Regions from separate parts of the Streptomyces sp. NPDC023723 genome, predicted to be linked through region 1. Evidence: riboswitches for the same ligand, from Rfam matches in the RefSeq annotation. Region 1 holds a riboswitch; the other holds the start of a gene.
The links. A riboswitch is a leader RNA that binds a small molecule or an ion and turns the genes downstream of it on or off. The one in region 1 is predicted to bind glycine.
Positions count from the first base shown of each region.

Region 2: it holds a riboswitch for glycine, as region 1 does, so the genes downstream of both, gcvP (aminomethyl-transferring glycine dehydrogenase) here and gcvT (glycine cleavage system aminomethyltransferase GcvT) in region 1, are expected to answer to the same signal.

Region 1 covers NZ_JBFAAP010000049.1:12,022-23,247, forward strand. The annotation lists gene AB0G32_RS32470 (ABC transporter substrate-binding protein) at 1-929, opposite strand, end outside; gene AB0G32_RS32475 (ABC transporter permease) at 1,001-2,008, opposite strand; gene AB0G32_RS32480 (enhanced serine sensitivity protein SseB C-terminal domain-containing protein) at 2,318-3,115, opposite strand; gene AB0G32_RS32485 (enhanced serine sensitivity protein SseB) at 3,309-4,082, opposite strand; gene AB0G32_RS32490 (AAA family ATPase) at 4,136-4,804, opposite strand; glycine riboswitch at 4,961-5,056, shown strand; gene gcvT (glycine cleavage system aminomethyltransferase GcvT) at 5,218-6,351, shown strand; gene gcvH (glycine cleavage system protein GcvH) at 6,419-6,799, shown strand; gene glyA (serine hydroxymethyltransferase) at 6,808-8,127, shown strand; gene AB0G32_RS32510 (L-serine ammonia-lyase) at 8,202-9,569, shown strand; partial or broken gene AB0G32_RS32515 (transposase family protein) at 9,664-9,952, opposite strand; gene AB0G32_RS32520 (hypothetical protein) at 10,404-10,586, shown strand; gene AB0G32_RS32525 (TetR/AcrR family transcriptional regulator C-terminal domain-containing protein) at 10,757-11,224, opposite strand.
Region 2 covers NZ_JBFAAP010000026.1:89,425-100,650, reverse strand. The annotation lists gene AB0G32_RS25030 (MerR family transcriptional regulator) at 87-770, shown strand; gene AB0G32_RS25025 (DNA polymerase IV) at 840-2,264, shown strand; gene AB0G32_RS25020 (PRC-barrel domain-containing protein) at 2,516-2,890, opposite strand; glycine riboswitch at 3,017-3,111, shown strand; gene gcvP (aminomethyl-transferring glycine dehydrogenase) at 3,290-6,184, shown strand; gene AB0G32_RS25010 (TOBE domain-containing protein) at 6,237-6,656, opposite strand; gene AB0G32_RS25005 (extracellular solute-binding protein) at 6,923-8,215, shown strand; gene AB0G32_RS25000 (sugar ABC transporter permease) at 8,222-9,220, shown strand; gene AB0G32_RS24995 (carbohydrate ABC transporter permease) at 9,292-10,056, shown strand; gene AB0G32_RS24990 (DUF5999 family protein) at 10,069-10,275, opposite strand; gene AB0G32_RS24985 (hypothetical protein) at 10,659-11,226, opposite strand, start outside.

The DNA.
Region 1 (11,226 bases):
CCCGTCTGGTTGATGTCCAGGTCGATGTCGCCGCTCAGCAGACGCTGGTCGAGCTGGTTGGCGTCCGAGAAGAACTGAACGGTGATCTTGTCCGGGTAGGCCTTGCGGATCGGGTCGGAGTCCTGCTTCCACTCGGTGTTGCGGACCAGCGTGAGGTCCTTGCCGGGGGTGTAGGACTCGAACTTGTACGGGCCGGAGGAGAACGGGTGCAGGCCGTACTTGGACTTGGTGTCCTTGTCCTGGCGGACCGGGGAGGCCGAGGTGAGCGCGAGCATCTCCTCGAAGTCCGAGTTGGCCTTCGGCAGCTTGAAGACGATGGTCTTGTCGTCCGGCGTCTCGATGGCCTTCAGACCCAGCTTGTCCTTGGACTTGTCCTTGTACGGACCCTGGTACTCGTCCTTGGGGTCGAGCACCTCCTTGAGGTACGTCGGACCGCCGGACAGCACGTCCTGCGCCCACACGCGCTCGATGCCGTACTTCACGTCCTCGGACGTGATCGCCTTGCCGTCCTCCCAGGTGACGCCGTCACGCAGGGTGTACGTGTAGGTCTTGCCGTCGTCGGAGACCTTGGCGGTCGAGGTCGCGAGGTCCGGGGTGACCTCGGCGCCGGCCGAACCGGGCTCCGTCTTGTTCGTGACGAGCTGACGGCTGTAGTAGCGGGAGAAGTTCCACATGAAGCCGTAGTAACCGCGCGTGGTGTCCCACGAGTCGGCGTCCTGGGCGCCGCCGAACTTCAGCGTGCCGCCCTTCTTGGCCAGCGTGGCCTGGGCGACCTTGTTGTTCGCGGCGTCGAAGCCGGCCGCGCCGTTCTTCGATCCCCCGTCGTCGCTGTCACCGCCGCCGCACGCCGCCGTGGTCAGCAGCGCGGCGACCACTGCGGCAGCGGCCAAAGCCTGCTTACGCCGCCCTGAGGTGCGTTGGGTAGTCACGATCTCGGATCCTCCGGATTAGATGAGAGACCCCGTGCAGGTGCCACGGGACGCTTGAGCGGTACGGCAGTTCAGCGGGAGCCCTTCGGGTCCAGCGCGTCGCGTACGCCGTCTCCGAAGAGGTTGAAGGCGAGCACGGTGATGAAGATCGCCACGCCGGGGACCACCATGTACATGGGGTCCGACTCGTAGTACTCGATCGCGCTCGACAGCATCTGTCCCCACGACGCCGTGGGCGGCTTGACGCCCACCCCCAGGAAGCTGAGTGCCGCCTCGGTGAGGATGTTGGTGGGGATCATCATCGTCGTGTAGACGATGATCGGCGCGACCAGGTTGGGCAGCAGTTCCTTGAACAGGATGTAGAGACGTCCGGCGCCCAGCGACCGGGCGGCCTCGACGTACTCCCGTTCACGCATCGAGAGGGTTTGGCCACGCACCACGCGTCCGATGTAGGGCCACCCGAAGAAGCCGATGACGAGGATCATCACGAAGACCCGCACGCCGGTTCCGTGCAGCCCCAGCATGTCGTTCGGCATGACGGAGACCAGCGCGATGATGAACAGCAGCTGCGGGAAAGCCAGCAGCCCGTCCATCACCCGGCTGATGACGGAGTCCACCCAGCCGCCGAAGAAGCCCGCCAGGACACCGAGGACCGTACCGAGAATCACGGCCACGATGGCGGACAGGAATCCGACCAGCAAGGAGATGCGCGCGCCGTAGAGGATGCGGGCGAGGATGTCGCGCCCGTTGACCGGTTCGACACCCAGCAGGTGATCACCGCTGATACCGCCGAGCGATCCGGTGGGGGTGCCGAACAGCGGGTCGATCAGATTCTCGTGGTACTCGTTGGGGTCCTGGCCCAGCAGGCCGGTGATGACCGGCGCGAGCAGCGCGACCACGATGAGCGCGACCACGATGATGCCGCCGGTCAGCGCGAGCTTGTCCCGCTTCAGGCGCTCCCAGGCGATACGCCCCAGGGAACGGCCCTGTACCGACTTCGACTCGGCGCCGGCGACCGCCGCTTCCTCGGCCGCGCTCGGGGCCGCTTCGGCGGTCGGTTCGTGCAATGGTGCCGTCATCTGGCAGGGACCCCTCTCAACCGGCGGTAGCCGGCCCGCACTTGCCGCTGTGGCGGCGTGATCAGTCCGTAGTACACAGGGGCGAAGGCCCCTGGTGCGGGAGTCTTCAACGCATTGGCGATCTGTTGCCAGACTTGGCGGTGAATGGATGCGCAACCGTGATGCTGTTTGAGGGTTTCCGTTATCCGGACGCCGGGTAACACCGAGCGGACGCGGACGAGTTGGGACACCTTGGACAGATGGGGAGCTTACCTTCCGCTCTACGCGCGGAGATCACGCCGGTTCACAGCGGAACCTCATCGTCCACGGTCAGTACCGGCCGCCCGCCGGAGGGTAGCCGTACCCGCCCGCCGGAACCTGGGCGGGGGCCGCGTGGGCCTCCCGGTCGTAGAACGGGCGGGCGTTGGCGCGCAGCCACATCGCGACCGGGTCCAGCGTGTCCGACATCGCCACGGTCGACACCGGCAGCCCCTCCGGCGCCGCGCCCACGGACTGCTGCATCATCGCGCGCACCGCGCCGACGGCCGGCGAGGAGGTGTCGTACAGGTCGAGGCCGATCGCCAGGTAGGGCGCGCCGAGGGCCGGCTGCACCCAGGCCCGGCGCAGGGCGCGGACCACCGGGGTGCGGTGGGCGTTCTGGGTGAGCAGGGCGTAGAACTGCGGGAGTTCGATGGCCGGTTCGGACAGCCGCAGCGGCCCGGCGGGCTGGCGGTCCAGGCCGGTGGCGATGCGGCGCAGGTCGAGCCAGGGGATGCCGACGCCGCCGCCGGGGGCGTGCGGGTTGAGCCAGAGGCCGTAGCGGTCGGGGAAGAGGGCGCGGGCCACCTCGAGTCCGTCGACCACCTCGTAGGACCGGTTCCAGCCGCTGGCGGACAGCTCCTGGGCGGAGGTGACGCAGGGCGCGTAGCCGTGGCCGTCGACCTCCATGTTCCCGTACTGGGCGTCCGGGGAGCCGGCCTGGCCGTGCCACAGCAGCATCCAGACCTGGCCGGAGGCGGGGGAGGCGAGGGCGCGCAGCAGCGCCTCGTAGGCGTCGTAGCGCCCGGGGGTCACCTGGCGCAGCGTGTGCTCGACGTGCCCGGCTGCGGCGGTACCGCTCGCGCTCACGTGTTACCGACCTCTCGGGAAGCGTGCGTGGTTGGGGTCCAGCTTAGGTGGCTCCGCGGGCGGGGGGCGCCGTCGAACTCGGGGGTTCCTGCGCCTGGGCGGGTGCGGGTGCGTTGTGGCTGGTCGTGCCCGCGCGGCGGAGCCGCATGTCGATACGGCCCCGCGCCCCTTGGCGGCGTCCCCCTCGCGGCGGTTACAAGGCCCCTTGGTAGAAGGGACGGACGTGGTCCCTGAGCCAGTCGCAGACCGGGTCCTGGGCCGCTTCCAGCAGGACCAGGTTGACCGGCCACTTGACCGGGGCGCGGCCCAGGGCGCGGCCCAGGGCGTCCAGCGGGACGGCGCGGGCGTCGCCCTCCCAGTGGGTCAGTTCGACGCCGACGAACATGACCGGGTCGGCGGTCTCGACGGTGGCGAGGCAGCGGCGGGCGGTGCGGACCACGCCGGTGGCGGCGAACTCGGCGGACGCGGCGGACAGGAAGTCCACCGGGTCGTCCTGCCAGTCGGGTTCGAAGAGGCGGACCCGGCCGCCGGCCGCAGGGCCGTCCAGCGGGCCGCGGCCGGCCCGGCACAGCTCGGCCACCGCGGCCGGCGGCAGCGGGACGCCGACCACGCCGTCCGGGTTGACGGCGATGCCGACCTGCGGGGGCAGCCCGCGGGCGAACTCCACCGCCGGGGCGACGGTGAACGCCAGGTGCCCGCCGACGACCTGGCGGAACTGCTCCTCGGAGCTGAACACCGGCACGTACGCCTGGCCGGCGATCTCCAGTGTGGGCAGGTCCAGCGGGCCCTGGTGCGGGCCGCCGCCGTTGGGCAGCGGGACCCAGACGAAGCTGCGGCCCAGGACCTCGACTATCCGGCCGCCGGCGCCGGGCACGCCGAAGGCGGCCGACAGCACCTCCTCCAGTTCGTTGCCGGGCCATCCGCCGTGCGGATGTGGGTGCGCCTGCGCCTGCGCCGGAAAGTCCATCTGCTTGCCTACCGCCTGTGGGGAACCGCTGGTGTGGCTGAAAAGGCTACCGGTCAGCCGGTGAAGCCGATCCGGCGCAGCGTGTCGGCCGCCGCGCGGTCGAGCAGGACGGCGGCGCCGCAGCCGGGCGGCAGTTCGCCTTCGGCCGCCGCGCGCAGCAGCCGGTGGGTGGCCGCGCGGTGGCGCAGGAACGCGTACCGGGAGACGCCCCGGCCGCGCTCGCGCTGGCCCGCCAGTGCCTGCTCGGCGTCGACGTCGAGCAGCAGCAGGTGCAGGGTGCCGCCGCGTCGCCGGGCCTCGCGGGTCAGCCAGCGGCGCACCCAGGTCTGGGTGCCGCAGTCGTGCACGACGACGCCCGCGCCGGAGCGCAGGGCGCGGCGCAGCCCGGCGTAGTGCGCGATGCGGACCAGGGGGCGGTAGACGGCGTACGGCAGGAGGCGCGGCATGCGCCGGTCCCAGCGGTCGCGGGTGTCCTGCGAGTCGACGCGCGCCCCGCGCACGGTCCGCTTCATCAGCGTTGACTTGCCGCTGCCGGGCAGGCCGGTGACGGCGACGAGGTCCTTGGGGCCGAAGAGCAGGGCGTGCGGGCTGCGGCCGGCTCGGTCCCGCAGGTCGCGGACGACGGGTGCGGGCCGCTCGGCGCACGCCTCCCGGGCCGGGGCCGTGTGCTGCTCGGGCAGCGCGAGTCCCGAGGTCGTGGCGTATGCCGTGGTCCTGTTCACCGTGATCGTCCTCCCCTGGGGCGGTTCACGAGTTCCCATCCCCGTCGAGTGTAAAGAGAAGGTAATGCGGTGGTCTCGCGATTTCATTCGCTTCGTGCCACAAGCCGGTCACAAACGCAGTGCTAGGGTGGCCGCGCCAACTGCATACCGGCCGTTTGAATCCGCGCGGGAGAGTCCCCGGCCAGTCGCCGGGGCGCCGAAGGAGCAAGTCCCTCCCTTGAATCTCTCAGGCACCGTCACCGCGCGGGCGAGGCACATCTGAAAAGCGGGCCGCCGTGACCGGCGGTCCCACCCAAGGTGCAAGTTCTGGTCCCGGCTCCCCGCGAGCCGTGATCACGGCGAACCTCTCAGGTACCGATGACAGATGGGGAGGACCTTCCTCGCCCGTGCCGTCCTGTCCTGGGAGACGACCGATGAGCAGTACCCCGCTCCGCCATACCGCGCTGGACGCCGTGCACCGCGCGCTCGGCGCGACGATGACCGACTTCGCCGGCTGGGACATGCCGCTGCGCTACGGCTCCGAGCGCGACGAGCACACCGCCGTGCGCACCCGGGCCGGGCTCTTCGACCTCTCCCACATGGGCGAGATCACCGTCACCGGCCCCGCGGCCGCCGCCCTGCTCGACCACGCCCTGGTCGGCAACATCGGCACGGTCAAACCGGGCCGGGCCCGCTACACCATGATCTGCCGGGCGGACGGCGGCATCCTGGACGACCTGATCGTCTACCGGCTGTCCGGGACCGAGGCCGGTTCCGCTCACTACATGGTGGTCGCCAACGCCTCCAACGCCGAGGTGGTGCTGGACGCGCTGACCGAGCGGGCCGCCGGATTCGACGCCGAGGTGCGCGACGACCGCGACGCCTACGCGCTGCTCGCCGTGCAGGGCCCCGCGTCCCCGGGCATCCTGGCCGCGCTGACCGACGCCGACTTGGACGGCCTGAAGTACTACGCCGGACTGCCCGGCACGGTGGCCGGCGTCCCGGCGCTGATCGCCCGCACCGGCTACACCGGCGAGGACGGCTTCGAGCTGTTCGTCGCCCCGGCCGACGCGGAGCGGCTGTGGCAGGCGCTGACCGGGGCCGGCGCGGACGCCGGTCTGGTCCCGTGCGGCCTGTCCTGCCGGGACACGCTCCGCCTGGAGGCGGGCATGCCGCTGTACGGGCACGAGCTGACCACCGCGCTGACGCCCTTCGACGCCGGGCTCGGCCGGGTGGTGAAGTTCGAGAAGGAGGGCGACTTCGTGGGCCGCGCGGCGCTGGCCGAGGCCGCCGCCCGGGCGCAGGACAATCCCCCGCGCGTCCTGGTCGGCCTGGTCGCCGAGGGCCGCCGGGTGCCGCGCGCCGGGTACGCCGTCGTCGCGGACGGCCGGGTGATCGGCGAGGTCACCTCCGGCGCCCCCTCCCCCACGCTGGGCAAGCCGATCGCGATGGCGTACGTCGACCCGGCGCACGCGGCGCCGGGCACCGCCGGGGTCGGCGTGGACATCCGCGGCAGCCACGAGCCGTACGAGGTCGTGGCGCTGCCGTTCTACCAGCGCCAGAAGTAGGCGCACACCGCCCTTTCGGCGCCCCCGCATTCCCCTTCACTCCACCGCATACAGGAGAATTCAGGCCATGAGCAACAACCCCCAGCAGCTCCGCTACAGCAAGGAACACGAGTGGCTGTCGGCCACCGCGGACGGCGTCGCGACCGTCGGCATCACCGAGCACGCCGCGAACGCCCTCGGTGACGTCGTCTTCGTCCAGCTCCCCGAGGTCGGCGCCGCCGTCACCGCGGGCGAGACCTGCGGCGAGCTGGAGTCGACCAAGTCGGTCTCCGACCTGTACTCCCCCGTCTCCGGCGAGGTCACCGAGGTCAACGAGGACGTGGTCGACGACCCGTCGCTGGTGAACTCGGCCCCCTTCGAGGGCGGCTGGCTGTTCCGGGTGCGGGTCGCGGACGAGCCGGACGACCTGCTCTCCGCCGACGAGTACACCGCCTTCTCGGCCGGCTGAGGCCCGCGATGTCCGCCCCGAACACGGTCCCGGCCGCCCCGAACGCGTCCCCGGCCGCCCTGTACACGCCGCTGCGCGAACTCGACCCCGACGTCGCCGCCGCCGTCGACGCCGAGCTGCGCCGCCAGCAGTCCACCCTGGAGATGATCGCCTCCGAGAACTTCGCGCCGCTCGCGGTGCTGGAGGCCCAGGGCTCGGTGCTGACCAACAAGTACGCCGAGGGCTACCCGGGCCGCCGCTACTACGGCGGCTGCGAGCACGTCGACGTGGTCGAGCAGATCGCCATCGACCGGATCAAGGCGCTGTTCGGCGCCGAGCACGCCAACGTGCAGCCGCACTCCGGTGCCCAGGCCAACGCGGCGGCGATGTTCGCGCTGCTCGAGCCGGGCGACACGATCATGGGCCTGAACCTCGCGCACGGCGGGCACCTGACCCACGGCATGAGGATCAACTTCTCCGGCAAGCTGTACGACGTCGTCCCGTACCACGTGGGCGACGACGGCCTGGTCGACATGGCCGAGGTGGAGCGCCTCGCCAAGGAGAAGCGGCCCCGGCTGATCGTGGCCGGCTGGTCGGCGTACCCCCGGCAGCTGGACTTCGCCGCGTTCCGCCGGATCGCCGACGAGGTCGGCGCGTACCTGATGGTCGACATGGCGCACTTCGCCGGGCTGGTCGCGGCGGGGCTGCACCCGAACCCGGTGCCGCACGCCCACGTCGTGACCACGACCACGCACAAGACGCTGGGCGGTCCGCGCGGCGGTGTGATCCTCTGCACGGCCGACCTGGCCAAGAAGATCAACTCCGCCGTCTTCCCCGGTCAGCAGGGCGGCCCGCTGGAGCACGTGATCGCCGCCAAGGCGGTCGCCTTCAAGATCGCGGCCGGCGAGGAGTTCCGGGACCGCCAGCGCCGTACGCTGGAAGGCGCCCGCGTGCTGGCCGAGCGCCTGGTGCGGGACGACGCGCGGGCGGCCGGGGTCTCGGTGCTCACCGGCGGCACCGATGTCCACCTGGTCCTGGTCGACCTGCGCGGCTCCGCGCTGGACGGACAGCAGGCCGAGGACCGGCTGCACGAGGTCGGCATCACGGTCAACCGCAACGCCGTACCCAACGACCCGCGACCGCCGATGGTGACCTCCGGACTGCGCGTCGGCACCCCGGCACTGGCCACCCGCGGCTTCGGCGCCGAGGACTTCGCCGAGGTCGCGGACGTGATCGCCGAGGTGCTGAAGGCGCCCTCGCCCTTCGGGGCGGCCGACGCGCAGGCGCTGAAGGCCCGGGTCACCGCCCTGGCCGACCGCCACCCGCTGTATCCCGGGCTCGACCAGTAGCCCGCCCCGCACGGGGGGCCGGCCCGCCACAAGCGGGCCGGCCCCCCGTGAACCACCCCCGCTAAGGAGTCCCCGTGGCCATCTCGGTCTTCGACCTGTTCTCGGTCGGCATCGGGCCGTCGAGTTCGCACACGGTCGGCCCGATGCGCGCGGCCCGCATCTTCGCCCGCCGGCTGCGCGGGGAGGGCCTCCTCGGCTCCGTCGCCGCGGTCCGGGCCGAGCTGTACGGCTCGCTGGGCGCCACCGGCCACGGCCACGGCACCCCCAAGGCGGTGCTGCTCGGATTGGAGGGCGACTCCCCGCGCACGGTGGACGTGGAGACGGCCGACGACCGGGTGGCGGCGATCCGGGCGGACGGCCGGCTGCGCCTGCTCGGCACCCACGAGATCCCCTTCTCCTACGACGACGACCTGGTCCTGCACCGCCGTAAAGCCCTCCCCTACCACGCCAACGGCATGACCCTGTGGGCCTACGACGACCAGGGCGGCGAACTGCTCACCAAGACGTACTACTCGGTGGGCGGCGGCTTCGTGGTCGACGAGGACGCGCTCGGCGCGGACCGCATCGTGCTCGACGACACGGTGCTGAAGTACCCCTTCCGCACCGGCGACGAGCTGCTGCGGCTGACCCGGGAGACCGGCCTGTCGATCTCCGCGCTGATGCTGGAGAACGAGCGGGCCTGGCGCACCGAGGACGAGATCCGGGCCGGCCTGCTGGAGATCTGGCGGGTGATGCGGGAGTGCGTGGCCCGCGGCCTGTCCAGGGAGGGCATCCTGCCCGGCGGCCTGAAGGTCCGCCGCCGCGCCGCGCACACCGCCCGCAAGCTGCGCTCCGAGGGCGACCCGCTGGCCCTCTCGATGGAGTGGATCACCCTGTACGCGATGGCCGTGAACGAGGAGAACGCGGCCGGCGGCCGGGTGGTCACCGCCCCCACCAACGGCGCCGCCGGCATCATCCCGGCCGTCCTGCACTACTACCTGGACTTCGTGCCCGGCGCCGACGAGGAGGGCGTGGTCCGCTTCCTGCTGGCGGCCGGCGCGATCGGCATGCTGTTCAAGGAGAACGCCTCCATCTCCGGCGCCGAGGTCGGCTGCCAGGGCGAGGTCGGCTCGGCCTGCTCGATGGCGGCGGGCGCGCTGGCCGAGGTGCTCGGCGGCTCGCCCGAGCAGGTGGAGAACGCCGCGGAGATCGGCATGGAGCACAACCTCGGCCTCACCTGCGACCCGGTCGGCGGCCTGGTCCAGATCCCGTGCATCGAGCGCAACGGCATGGCCGCGGTGAAGGCGGTCACCGCGGCCCGGATGGCGATGCGCGGCGACGGCTCGCACAAGGTCTCGCTGGACAAGGTCATCAAGACCATGAAGGAGACCGGCGCCGACATGTCGGTGAAGTACAAGGAGACCGCCCGCGGGGGGCTCGCGGTGAACATCATCGAGTGCTGAGGTTCTAGGCTCTGACCAGCGCGTTTCCATCTTTCAGCGCTGTCAGGGCCTTCCCTGTCTGCACGGCGGGAAGTGAGCGACCGGTTGACGTCCTTCTGACCTCGTGGACGGCACCGGGCAGAGCCGGAGAGGCCCACAGCAGTCGGCCGGACGGATCGGCCAGGACCTGCACGTTCATCCCGTGTGTCTTGTGTCTGCCGGAGTAGAAGGGGCGGTCCGCGGCGATGCGGTCGATGGGCGGCAGGGTGCCGTCCAGCAGCCTGCCGGCCCGGGCTCAGGCGCCGCCACCGGGTGCCGGGCCCGCGACGGTGTCGGCGGAGCTTGGCGGACAGGAAGCGCAGGACAGAGCTGGACACGTCGATGCCCGACGGGCAGACAAACACCCGAAGCCTCTGGTGGAGACGGCCCAACTGACCTGCCCCGCGACGAGGTTGGAAAGGGCTCACTGGCGGCCGGAGCGGGGACACCGCCGCGGTCAGCCGCCTCAGCAGCTCCGTCATCACCAGGTCTGGGCATGTGGGAAGCCTCTTCACGATCACCAGTCGGACCCGATCACCATCGTCCGTCGGCGGGAGCAACGGCAGGTCACCCTCAGAACCCAGCCCGCTCCCCGGACACGTTGAGTAACCGATCACGGAAGTTGAGCCAGAACCGCAACTCGTAAACAGAGCCACCCGGTCCAGTACCTGATTCACCCAGCCGCCAAGAGCCATCACAAGCGACCCAACTGGTGGCGCGAGCAGGACTGAGCGGGAGCAGTACGCTCCCGCGCCATCGCTCTTGGGCGCGGGAGTGTCTGATCAACGGCGCCCCACAGCCGGCCGCCAGGCCGTAATGATCTCCGCGCGCGGCTGCGGCTGCGGCCCCGGCGGCCGCCCCAACGACAGCAAGGACTACCTGGTCCCCACGGTGCCCCTCGAGCTGGCCATGGCGCCCGACGTCCCGGCAATGACCGAGCCCGTCCCGCTTCACCAGACGTCCTTGGCCTCGGCCCACGAGAACAGGCCGGCCGGCTGACCGAGACAGGCTCCGCATCCTCCCGAACCCCGGCTGACCGTCCACTTCGCCCATCCCGACGCCCCCACCGGCGAAGTGAAACCCGGCGCCCACCCCCATTGCGCTCGGCATCCCTCCGGTACGGCCGGCGCCCGCATCATGACTGCGCCGGCGCGACGGCGGAAGACCCGCTACCGGGCGTGGACGCCGAAGGCGCGGATGAAGGTGTGTACGCCGCTGGCAACGACACTGCGCAGTCGGCCTTCGGCGACGTTACGCGGATCGGGCTGGTCGTCGTTGGCAAGGAGGAGCGTCAGGGCACCGAAGTGGAACGCCGCGGTACGGGCGTCGTCGATGTCCAGGAGCCCGGCCTCCACGAAGCGCTCGAAGCGGGCGGCGAGCGCATGCACGACTGGCTCGGTGGACACGTCGTCGGCGGGAGCCTCCGTCTGCCACCGGCGCTGGTTGACGAGGGTCAGAACACCTCCGTAGCCCTGCGACCCGGTCATCATCGTCGCCAGGTCGACGGCCAGGTCCGTGAGCGCCTCTTCCAACTGCGCAAGCGTTTGGATGTCCACGTCATCGATGTGCCGCCGCAGAGCACCGTCGGTCGATGTGCGCAGCGCCTCCGACACATCGGCAAGGATCGCCAGGAACAAGA
Region 2 (11,226 bases), on a different contig from region 1:
CACTCGGCGTGCCGAGTGTGGCGATCGTTGACGCACCCTTGGTGACTGCCTACCTTCGAGGAGGCAGGTCAAGGACGGAGGTCGGCGTGAGAAGCAGCGGCGACGGTACGGTGGGACGTGCTCCCGCACGCGGTCTCGGAGCCGGTGCTCCGTACTCTCCCGAGGGTTCTCGGATTCGCCCGGGCGGGGGATACCCGCAGCCCGGTGGTACGGCCGACCACGCCCCGCGGCGACCTGCGGTGGTGCCGAGCGGCGGAGGGGCGGCGTCCATGGCGTCCGAGCAGATCGGCTACCGGGGGCCCACGGCCTGCGCGGCCGCCGGGATCACCTACCGGCAACTCGACTACTGGGCCCGTACCGGACTGGTCGAACCGAGCGTGCGGCCGGCCCACGGGTCCGGGACCCAGCGGCTGTACAGCTTCCGCGACGTGGTTGTACTGAAGATCGTCAAGCGGTTCCTCGACACCGGTGTGTCGCTCCAGAACATCCGGACCACCGTGCGGCATCTCAGGGAGAGCGGTTTTCGCGACCTGGAGCGGATGACGCTGATGAGCGACGGTGCCACCGTCTACGAGTGCACTTCGCCGGACGAGGTGCACGCCCTGCTCCAGGGCGGCCAGGGGATCTTCGGGATCGCCGTCGGGGTGGTGTGGCGGGACGTGGAGAGCGCCCTGTCGCAGTTGCACGGGGAGCGGGTCGACACCGGCGAGACCCTGGTCGGGAACAATCCGGCGGACGAACTGGCCCGGCGGCGCAACCGGGCGGTCTGAGCCCGTCCGAGCCCCCGCCGGGCCGGGCGTGCGGGCGCGTTGTCAGTGGCGTAGGGCAGCATCGGAGATGTGAGAACCGCGCCCACGATCCTGCATCTCGACATGGACGCCTTCTTCGCCTCGGTGGAGCAGGCGTCCAAGCCGAGCCTGCGCGGGAAGGCCGTGGTCGTGGGCGGGCTGGGGCCGCGCGGCGTGGTGGCCACGGCCTCGTACGAGGCCCGGGTCTTCGGTGTCCACTCGGCGATGCCCATGGCCCAGGCCCGGCGGCTCGCGCCCAACGCCGCCTGTCTGGTGCCGCGCTTCCAGCTCTACCGGTCGGTCAGCGAGCAGGTGATGGAGCTGCTGCGGGCGCTGTCCCCGCTGGTGGAGCCGCTCAGCCTGGACGAGGCGTTCGTGGACCTGGAGGCCGGCGGGACCGCCTGGGACGCGGAGTCGGCCCGGCTGACCGGCATCCGGCTGCGGGAGGACATCCGGGCCGTCACCGGACTGACGGGGTCGGTGGGGCTGGCCGCCTCCAAGATGCTCGCCAAGATCGCCTCCGAGGACGCCAAGCCGGACGGGCTGGTGCTGATCGAGCCGGGCACCGAGCGCCGGCTGCTCGCGCCGCTGTCGGTGCGGATCCTGCCCGGAGTGGGACCGGCGACCGGTGACCACCTGCGGCGGGCCGGGATGACCACGGTCGGCGAGCTCGCCGAGGCGGGCGAGGACGAGCTGGTCCGGCTGCTGGGCAAGGCGCACGGACACGCGCTGTACGCGATGGCGCTGGCGCACGACGAGCGGCCCGTGGTGGCCGAGCGGGAGACCAAGTCGGTGTCGGTGGAGGACACCTACGACGTCGACATCCACGACCGGACGCGGGTCGGTCTCGAGGTGCGGCGGCTGGCCGGCCGGTGTGTGGCGCGGCTGCGCGGGGCCGGGCTGTCCGGGCGCACCATCGTGCTGAAGGTACGGCGGTACGACTTCTCCACCCTGACCCGGTCCGAGACGCTGCGCGGGCCCACGGACGACCCGGCGGTGGTCGCGGAGGCGGCCGCGCGGCTCCTGGACGCCGTGGACACCACCGGCGGGGTGCGGCTGCTCGGCGTGGGGGTCACCGGGCTCGCCGACTACACGCAGGAGGACCTGTTCGCGCAGGCGGCGGGGGAGCGGGCGGCGGAGGAGGCGGAGCCGGCGGGGTCCACCGGGCTTTCGGGGGCGGCGGAGGGGGGCGGCCGGGCCGCGTCCGCCGAGCCGGAGATCCCGCCCGCCGAGCGGCGCTGGCCCTCGGGGCACGACGTACGGCACGCCGTGTACGGGCACGGGTGGGTGCAGGGCAGTGGTCTGGGGCGGGTCACGGTGCGGTTCGAGACGCCGTTGTCGACCAGGCCGGGGCGGGTGCGGACGTTCCGCACCGACGACCCGGAACTGGAGCCGGCGGATCCGCTGCCGCTGGTGGAACGAAGACCCGGGGACACCGTGGCCGGACCGGTCGAGCCGGTGGACGGGGCGGGGTGACCGCGCGGCCACTGTGCGGGCGGTGCGGGGACAGCCGCGCGGTGCGGTTCGGGTGAGGTGGGGCGGGCGGAGGCGGGGCGGGCGGAGGCGTGAGGTGCCGGTCACGCGTGGGACGAGTGGGGCGGGGTGCAGCCGCCGGGTGGGGGTGGCGAGGCTCGGGGCCCGGTGACGGGGGAACGGGCAAGAGCGGCTTTTCCGCGGGGCGTGGGACGCGCGGGAGGCTGCTCGGGGGTGCTGAACCCGTACTCGCCTCAGGTCGGCTCCTCCTGGCCCGCCAGGCGGCCGAAGTCGTGGTCGGGGAGCGAGGGCGGGGCGGCGAGGTCGAGACCGTAGTGGTGGTAGAGCTGGAGTTCCTGTTCCGGGGAGAGGTGGCGGCCGACGCCGAAGTCGGGGGCCTCCTTGATCAGCGCGCGGTCGAAGGGCACCCGCAGCGTGCCGTCGACCAGTTCGCTGGGCTCCAGGGGGACGAAGGCGTCCCGGCTGAACAGGCCGGTGCGTATGGCCGCCCATTCGGGTATGCCGGTGGCGTCGTCGAGGTAGACCTCGTCGACGGTGCCGATCCTCGTGCCGTCGCGGTCGAACGCCTTGCGGCCGATCAGGTTGCGGGGATCGATGTCGGTACGCACGGGCCCTCCAGGTGGTCGCCAACCATCCGGTACATCATCCGTAAGCACTACAAAAGAGCACATTTGGCTGTGCGGCCACTCGAAAGACCGTGCGTGGGGGTCGCTGGTACGCTGGCAAACGGCTGCTGACCCCGTGCGGGAGAGTCCTCCGGTTACACCGGAGGCGCCGAAGGAGCAACTCCTCCCCGGAATCTCTCAGGCTCACGTACCGCACGGACGAGGTCACTCTGGAAAGCAGGGCGGGTGTCGACGGCTTCCGCTCTCACCGACGGTGAAAGCCGGGACGGCCCGACAGGATCCCGGTGAAGCTCTCAGGTCGAGATGACAGAGGGGGAGGCCGTCCGGGCACCCGCGCCATGGTGCCCCTCGCAGGTCGCGTCAGACCAGGAGGCCTCCGCAATGACCGCCCATCCCACGCCGCGCACCCCGCTCGCCGAGCTCGAACAGGGCATTCCGTTCGAGCAGCGCCACATCGGCCCCGACCAGGAAGCCCGGGCCAAGATGCTGGCCCAGGTCGGGTACGGCTCGCTCGACGAGCTGACCGCCGCCGCCGTGCCCGAGGTGATCAGGAACGCCGGCGCGCTGGACCTGCCCCGGGGGCGCACGGAGGCCGAGGTGCTGGCCGAGCTGCGCTCGCTCGCCGACCGCAACCAGGTGCTCGACTCGATGATCGGGCTCGGCTACTACGGCACCTTCACGCCGCCCGTCATCCTGCGCAACGTCATGGAGAACCCCGCCTGGTACACCGCGTACACGCCGTACCAGCCGGAGATCTCGCAGGGCCGCCTGGAGGCGCTGCTCAACTTCCAGACGACGGTGGCCGAGCTGACCGGTCTGCCCACCTCCGGGGCCTCGCTGCTGGACGAGGGCACGGCGGCCGCCGAGGCGATGGCGCTGTCGCGGCGGATGGGGAAGAACAAGAAGGGCCTGTTCCTGGTCGACGCGGACGCGCTGCCGCAGACCATCGCCGTGATCCGGACCCGGGCGGAGCCGACCGGGGTCGAGGTGGTCGTCGCCGACCTCGGCGACGGCATCCCGGCCGAGGTCGCCGAGCGGGAGATCAACGGGGTCCTGCTCCAGTACCCGGGCGCCTCCGGTGCCGTACGCGACCTCAAGCCGGTCATCGACCGGGCGCACGAGCTGGGCGCGCTGGTCACCGTCGCCGCCGACCTGCTGGCGCTGACCCTGCTGAAGTCGCCCGGTGAGCTGGGCGCCGACATCGCGGTGGGCAGCACGCAGCGGTTCGGGGTGCCGATGGGGTTCGGCGGGCCGCACGCCGGCTACATGGCCGTCCAGGAGAAGATGGCGCGCAGCCTGCCCGGGCGGCTGGTGGGCGTCTCGGTGGACGCCGACGGAAACCGGGCCTACCGGCTGGCGCTCCAGACGCGTGAGCAGCACATCCGCCGGGAGAAGGCCACCAGCAACATCTGCACCGCGCAGGTGCTGCTCGCCGTGATGGCCGGGATGTACGCCGTCTACCACGGGCCGGACGGGCTGCGCGGCATCGCCCGGCGCACCCACCGGTACGCCGCGATCCTCGCCGCGGGCCTCGCGGCCGGCGGGATCGAGGTCGTGCACGGCGACTACTTCGACACGGTCACCGCGCGGGTGCCCGGGCGGGCCGCCGAGGTCGTCGCCGCGGCCCGGCAGAACGGTGTCAACCTGCGGCTCGTCGACGCCGACCAGGTCTCGATGGCCTGCGACGAGACCACCACGCGGGCCCAGGTGGGCGGGGTGTGGAACGCGTTCGGGGTCGAGGGCGACATCGAGGCGCTGGACGCGGCGACCGCGGACGCGCTGCCGGCCGGACTGCTGCGCACCGACGAGTTCCTCACCCACCCGGTCTTCCACCAGCACCGCTCCGAGACCGCCATGCTGCGCTACCTGCGCCGCCTGGCCGACCGGGACTACGCGCTGGACCGCGGCATGATCCCGCTGGGCTCCTGCACCATGAAGCTCAACGCGACCACCGAGATGGAGCCGGTGACCTGGCCCGAGTTCGGGCAGCTGCACCCCTTCGCCCCGGCCGAGCAGGCACAGGGCTATCTGACGCTCATCCGGGAGCTGGAGGAGCGGCTGGCCGAGGTCACCGGGTACGACAACGTCTCGCTCCAGCCCAACGCCGGGTCGCAGGGCGAGCTGGCCGGACTGCTCGCCGTACGCGGGTACCACCGGGCCAACGGGGACGAGCAGCGGACGGTGTGCCTGATTCCGTCGTCCGCGCACGGGACCAACGCCGCCAGCGCCGTGATGGCCGGGATGAGGGTCGTCGTCGTCAAGACCGCCGAGGACGGCGAGGTCGACGTCGAGGACCTGCGGGCCAGGATCGAGCAGTACCGCGACGAGCTGGCGGTGCTGATGATCACCTACCCGTCCACGCACGGCGTGTTCGAGGCGCACGTCACCGACATCTGCGCGGCCGTGCACGAGGCGGGCGGCCAGGTGTACGTGGACGGCGCCAACCTCAACGCCCTGGTGGGGCTCGCCGAGCCGGGGCACTTCGGCGGCGACGTCTCCCACCTCAACCTGCACAAGACGTTCTGCATCCCGCACGGCGGCGGCGGTCCCGGCGTCGGCCCGGTCGCCGTACGGTCGCACCTCGCGCCGTACCTGCCCAACCACCCGCTCCAGCCCGCGGCCGGCCCGCAGACGGGCGTGGGCCCGGTCTCGGCGGCTCCCTGGGGCTCGGCGGGCATTCTGCCCATCTCCTGGGCGTACGTGCGTCTGATGGGCGGTGAGGGGCTGAAGCGGGCCACGCAGGTGGCGGTGCTCTCCGCCAACTACGTCGCCAAGCGCCTGGAGCCGCACTACCCGGTGCTGTACACGGGTCCGGGCGGGCTGGTCGCGCACGAGTGCGTCATCGACCTGCGGCCGCTGACCAAGGCGACCGGCGTGAGCGTCGACGACGTCGCCAAGCGGCTGATCGACTACGGCTTCCACGCGCCGACGATGTCGTTCCCGGTGGCCGGGACGCTGATGATCGAGCCGACCGAGTCCGAGGACCTGACCGAACTGGACCGGTTCTGCGACGCGATGATCGCCATCCGCGCGGAGATCGAGAAGGTCGGCTCGGGCGAGTGGTCCGCCGCCGACAACCCGCTGCGGAACGCGCCGCACACCGCCGCCGCGCTCGGCGCGGAGTGGGCGCACGGGTACACCCGCGAGGAGGCGGTCTTCCCGGCCGGGGTGTCGGCGGCCGACAAGTACTGGCCGCCGGTGCGCCGTATCGACCAGGCCTTCGGGGACCGGAACCTGGTCTGCTCCTGCCCGCCGCTGGACGCGTACGAGGACTGAGCACGAGATGCGAAGGGGCCCCGCCGAACGGCGGGGCCCCTTCGCGTTGCCGTCACGCGGTGGCGAGGGCCACCTCGGTGGACTTGACCAGCGCGACGACCGGCAGGCCGGGGGCCAGGGCCAGGTCGTCGGCGGCGTCCCGGGTGATGGCGGCGGTCAGTTCGGCGCCCTCGACGGAGATCTTCACAGCGGCCATCGCGTCGCCGGCGGTGAGCGCGGTGACCGTACCGGGCAGCCGGTTGCGCAGGGACAGGCCCGTGACGGAGGCGGTGGCCAGGGACACCTCCGTCGACTTCACCAGGGCCCGGACGGCCGAGCCCGGGGCGAGCGCGAGGTCGTCGGCGGCCTCCCGGGTGATCGCCGCGGTGAGGTCCTGGCCGTCGGCCAGACGGATCCGGACCGTTGCCATCGCCTCGCCGGGGGTGACGGCGGTGACGGTGCCGGGGAGCTGGTTGCGGATGCTCAGGCTCATGGATGCCTCGCTGAGGTCGGACGGGCGGGAGGGTGAGTCCACAGTAGTCCGATATGCCCGTTAAGCGGGCTGATTCGAGGCTTCGCGTCGGGTAAAAGGTTCGCGGATTGATCCGAATGTTTCGAGATGCCGGGACGGCTGGGCTTCCGTGAGCAAAGATTCGTGGTGCACAGGGGGTTGCCACCGTTTGTGCGCTGTCTCTAGGGTGCGGCAACAGCGCAGCTTTCTGGATTTTCTCCGAAACTTTCGTACCCAAGGAGCGCATCATGGGCGACCCGGCACTGTCCCGCCGCGGCTTCCTGGCGGCCTCGGCCGCGGCCGGTCTGGGCATGACGGCACTGAGCGGCTGCGGCGGTGACTCGGACGAAGGGTCGTCCGGGACCACCACCATCGAGTGGTGGAACATCTCCACCACCCAGCCGACCAAGGACGTCTGGGCGGCCCTCGCCAAGAAGTTCGAGGCGCGGAACCCCCAGGTGAAGATAAAGATCGTCCAGCTGGAGAACGACGCCTACAAGTCGAAGATGACGGCGCTGATCGCCTCCGGCAAGCTCCCGGACATCTTCCACACCTGGGGCGGCGGGGTCCTCAAGCAACAGGTCGACGCGGGCCTCGTCGAGGACCTCACCGACCGCACCAGGGAGTGGGCCGACGGCATGCTCCCGGTCGCCAAGGAGCCGTACCTGATCGACGACAAGCTCTACGGCATCCCGTTCGACAGCGGCATGGTCGGCTTCTGGTACAACAAGGCGCTCTTCAAGAAGGCCGGCGTCAGCGCTCCGCCCACCACTTGGAACGGCTTCCTGGCCGCCGTCCGCGCGCTGAAGTCGGAGAACATCGTGCCGCTCGCCCTGGCCGGCAAGGAGAAGTGGCCCGGCATGTACTACTGGGCCTACCTGGCGATGCGGGTCGGCGGCGCGGCGGCCGTGCAGCAGGCCGCCGACGACCAGGACTTTACCGGGGAAGCGTTCGTGCGGGCCGGGCAGCTGCTGAAGGAACTGGCCGATCTCCAGCCGTTCCAGAAGGGCTTCCTCGGCGCCGCCTACTCCGCGCCGAACGGGCAGGCCGCCGCCGTCGGCAACGGCAAGGCCGCGATGGAACTGATGGGCCAGTGGGCCCCGGTGGTGCAGGCCGACTCGGGCAAGGGGCTCGGGGACGACCTCGGCTTCTTCCCGTTCCCGGCGGTCGAGGGCGGCAAGGGCGCCCTCACCGAGGTGTTCGGCGGGGCCAACGGCCACGCCCTGCGGCGCGATGCCCCGCAGGCCGCCGTGGACTTCCTGAAGTTCTTCGCCTCCGAGGCCACCGACCGGGAACTGGTCACCAAGACCGGTGTGCTGCCGGTGGTCCCGGCCGCCGAGAGCGCCCTGACCGACGTCAACCTGACGGCCGTACAGAAGCAGCTGAAGGCGGCCACCGGCTTCCAGCTCTATCTCGACCAGGCCTACGCGCCCGCCGTCGGCCAGGAGGTCAACGACAGTGTCGCCGCGCTCATCGCCGGCTCCAAGTCGCCCGAGCAGGTCACCGAGTCGATCACCAAGGTCGCGAAGGAAGAGCGGTAACCGCCGATGACCTCCACGTTCCTGCCGGACAAGCGGACCGGCCCCGGCGGCGGCCCGCCGCCCCCGCCGGCCGCCGCGGCCCGGGGGCGGTCCCGGCGCCGGATCACCCACTGGCTCACCGCGGTCGGCTTCCAAGTGCCCGCCCTGGTGCTGTTCCTCGTCCTGGTCGTGCTGCCGATCCTGTTCGCGCTGTACGCCGCCTTCTTCCGGTGGGGCGGCTTCGGCATGCCCTCGGACTACATCGGCACCGAGAACTTCACCCGGCTCTTCGACGACCCGGTCTTCCTCGGCGACCTGTGGCGCTGTCTGGTGCTGGTGGTGCTGTCGCTGGTGCTGCAACTGCCGTTCGCGCTGGCCATGGCGGTCCTGCTGAACCAGCGGATGCGCGGCCGGGCGGTCTACCGGATGCTGTTCTTCGCGCCGTACGTGCTCTCCGAGGCGATCACCGGGGTGCTGTTCGGCATGATCTTCGCGCCGGACGACGGGCTCGCCGACCGGGCGCTGGGCGGCGTCGGCCTGGACGGGCTGGGCGGGGAGTGGTTCGCCGACCCGTCGATGGTGATGGCGACTCTCTTCCTCGTCATGACCTGGAAGTACTTCGGTTTCCACATGATGCTCTACCTGGCCGGACTCCAGTCCATCCCGAAGGAGTTGACCGAGGCCGCGCTCATCGACGGCGCGAACGCCTGGCAGCGCTTTCGCAACGTCACCCTGCCGCTGCTGGCGCCCACCCTGCGGATCAGCGTGTTCCTGTCCGTGATCGGCGCCATCCAGCTGTTCGACCTGGTGTGGGTGGTCACCCAGGGCGGCCCCGACCACCACTCCGAGACCATGGCCGTCACCATGTTCCAGTTCGGGTTCAAGCGCTACCAGGTCGGCTACGCCAGCGCGATCAGCGTCGTCATGTTCGGCATCAGCCTCGTCTTCGCCCTCGCCTACCAGCGGTTCGTGCTGCGGCGCGACCTCCAGGGGGCCACCACGACCATGAGGGGAGACGGCAAGTGAGCACCACGTCCCGCAAGTCCCGCGGGCGGACCCTGCCGCTGCACATCGTCCTGACCGTCGTCGGCGCCGTCATGGCCGTACCGCTGCTGTACGCCGTGCTGTCCGGTTTCAAGTCCAGCGATCAGCTCTCCGACAATCCGGTGGGGCTGCCGAGTCCGTGGCAGGTCTCCAACTACACCGGCATCCTCGGCTCGGGCTCCTTCTGGCGGCTGGTCGGCAACAGCACGCTGATCGCGGTGGCGACCACCGTGATCGTGGTCGCGGTCTCCGCGCTCGCCGCGTTCTCCTTCGCGCGGTTCGCGTTCCGCGGCCGGGAGGCGCTGTTCACGCTGTTCACGATGGGGCTGATGTTCCCCTTCGCGGTGGCGGCGCTGCCGCTGTTCCTGCTGCTGCGCTCGATGGGGCTGCTGGACAACCCGCTCGGTGTGATCCTCCCGCAGGCCGCCTTCGGACTGCCGATGACCATCATCATCCTGCGTGGCTTCTTCCGGGAGATTCCCGGTGAGCTGGAGGAGGCGGCCACCCTGGACGGCTGCGGGCCGTTCGGTTTCTTCTGGCGGGTGCTGCTGCCGATGGCCCGGCCGGCCCTCGGCACGGTGTCGGTGCTGGCCGTGGTGACCAGCTGGAACAACTTCTTCCTGCCGCTGCTGGTGTTCACCGACTCGACCTGGTGGACCATCCCGATCGGGGTCCAGCAGTTCCAGGGCCAGTACTCCGCCGACACCGCCCGGGTCTTCGCCTACCTGGTGCTGGCGATGGTGCCGGCCCTCGCCTTCTACTCGGTGGCCGAGCGGCAGTTGGTCGGCGGGCTCGCGGCGGGTGCCACGAAGGGCTGACGCCGGTGCCGGTCAGGCGGCCGTCATCACCTGGCCGGCGCCGAGCGGGCGGTGCGGGGCGATGATCCGGCCGTCCGGCAGGAGCTCACCGGTGTCCTCGAAGAAGAGGACGCCGTTGCACAGCAGGCTCCAGCCCTGCTCCGGGTGGTGCGCCACGAGACGGGCGGATTCCCGGTCGGCGGAATGGGCTGACGGACACGGTGGCTGGTGCTGGCACATGGCAGGGTTCTCTCGCTCCGCAGTGAAGTGGATGGGGTGCGTGCTGTTCGGGTGTGCTGTCGGCGCTGTCCCGCGGTGTGAAACGTGGTTCATGGCCGTCCCCCGTTGGCTATGTCGGTCCGGACCCAGTGTTGCCCCATGGGCGTCGATCCGCAGGTATTTCGCGGCACCGTCTCTCACAGGTTGAGGACGCGTCACCCGCCCGGACGGTTCAGTCCAACTCCGCTGTCCGCTCGGACGATTCGCCGGGGCCCGAAGGGGCTGGTCCGGTCGGGTGCCGGACCCGGGTGAAACGGGATGAGTGAATGCCTGCTCCTATGAGCGCACGCGACCCCGCCGCCCGTTTTCTTCGGCGGCGGGGTCGCGTGGGGGCGGGCGGGAGATCAGGCGGGGGAGCGGAGCAGCGGGGTCGGGGTGGCGCGGTGGGTCAGGACCGGGAGCAGGTCCGCGACCCGGTGCGGCCGGTGCGCCGCGATGCCGGGCGGGGCCGGGGCCAGCGGCACCAGCAGGTCGGCGGCGTCCGGGTGGCCGGCGGCGGCGTCGGCGGTGTGGTCGCCGTGCAGCCACAGGGCGAGCATGTACAGGCCGGGCACGGACAGCAGCCGCGGCTGGAACGGCTGCGGCATCGCCTCGGCGTGGCGCAGCGCGCGCTGGGTCGCGGTGACGTAGGGGCCCTCGAAGAACCGGGAGAAGGCCCAGCCGTCCGGGGTCAGCATGGTGTCCGCGGCGGCCACCACCCGGTCCCCGCCGTTGACGAGGAAGCGCCACCCGGCGAGCCGGACGGCCGGTACTCCCTCGGGCGTGACGTGGTCCAGGACGTGCAGCGGCAGCGGCAGTTCGGGGGTGACCGGGCCCCGGGCGCCGAGCAGCGACGGGGTGCGGGCCTCGCGGACCGCGGTGGGCGAGGAGAGTGCGGTGAGGACGGTGCGCAGGGCGGGCGCGGGAGCCGGG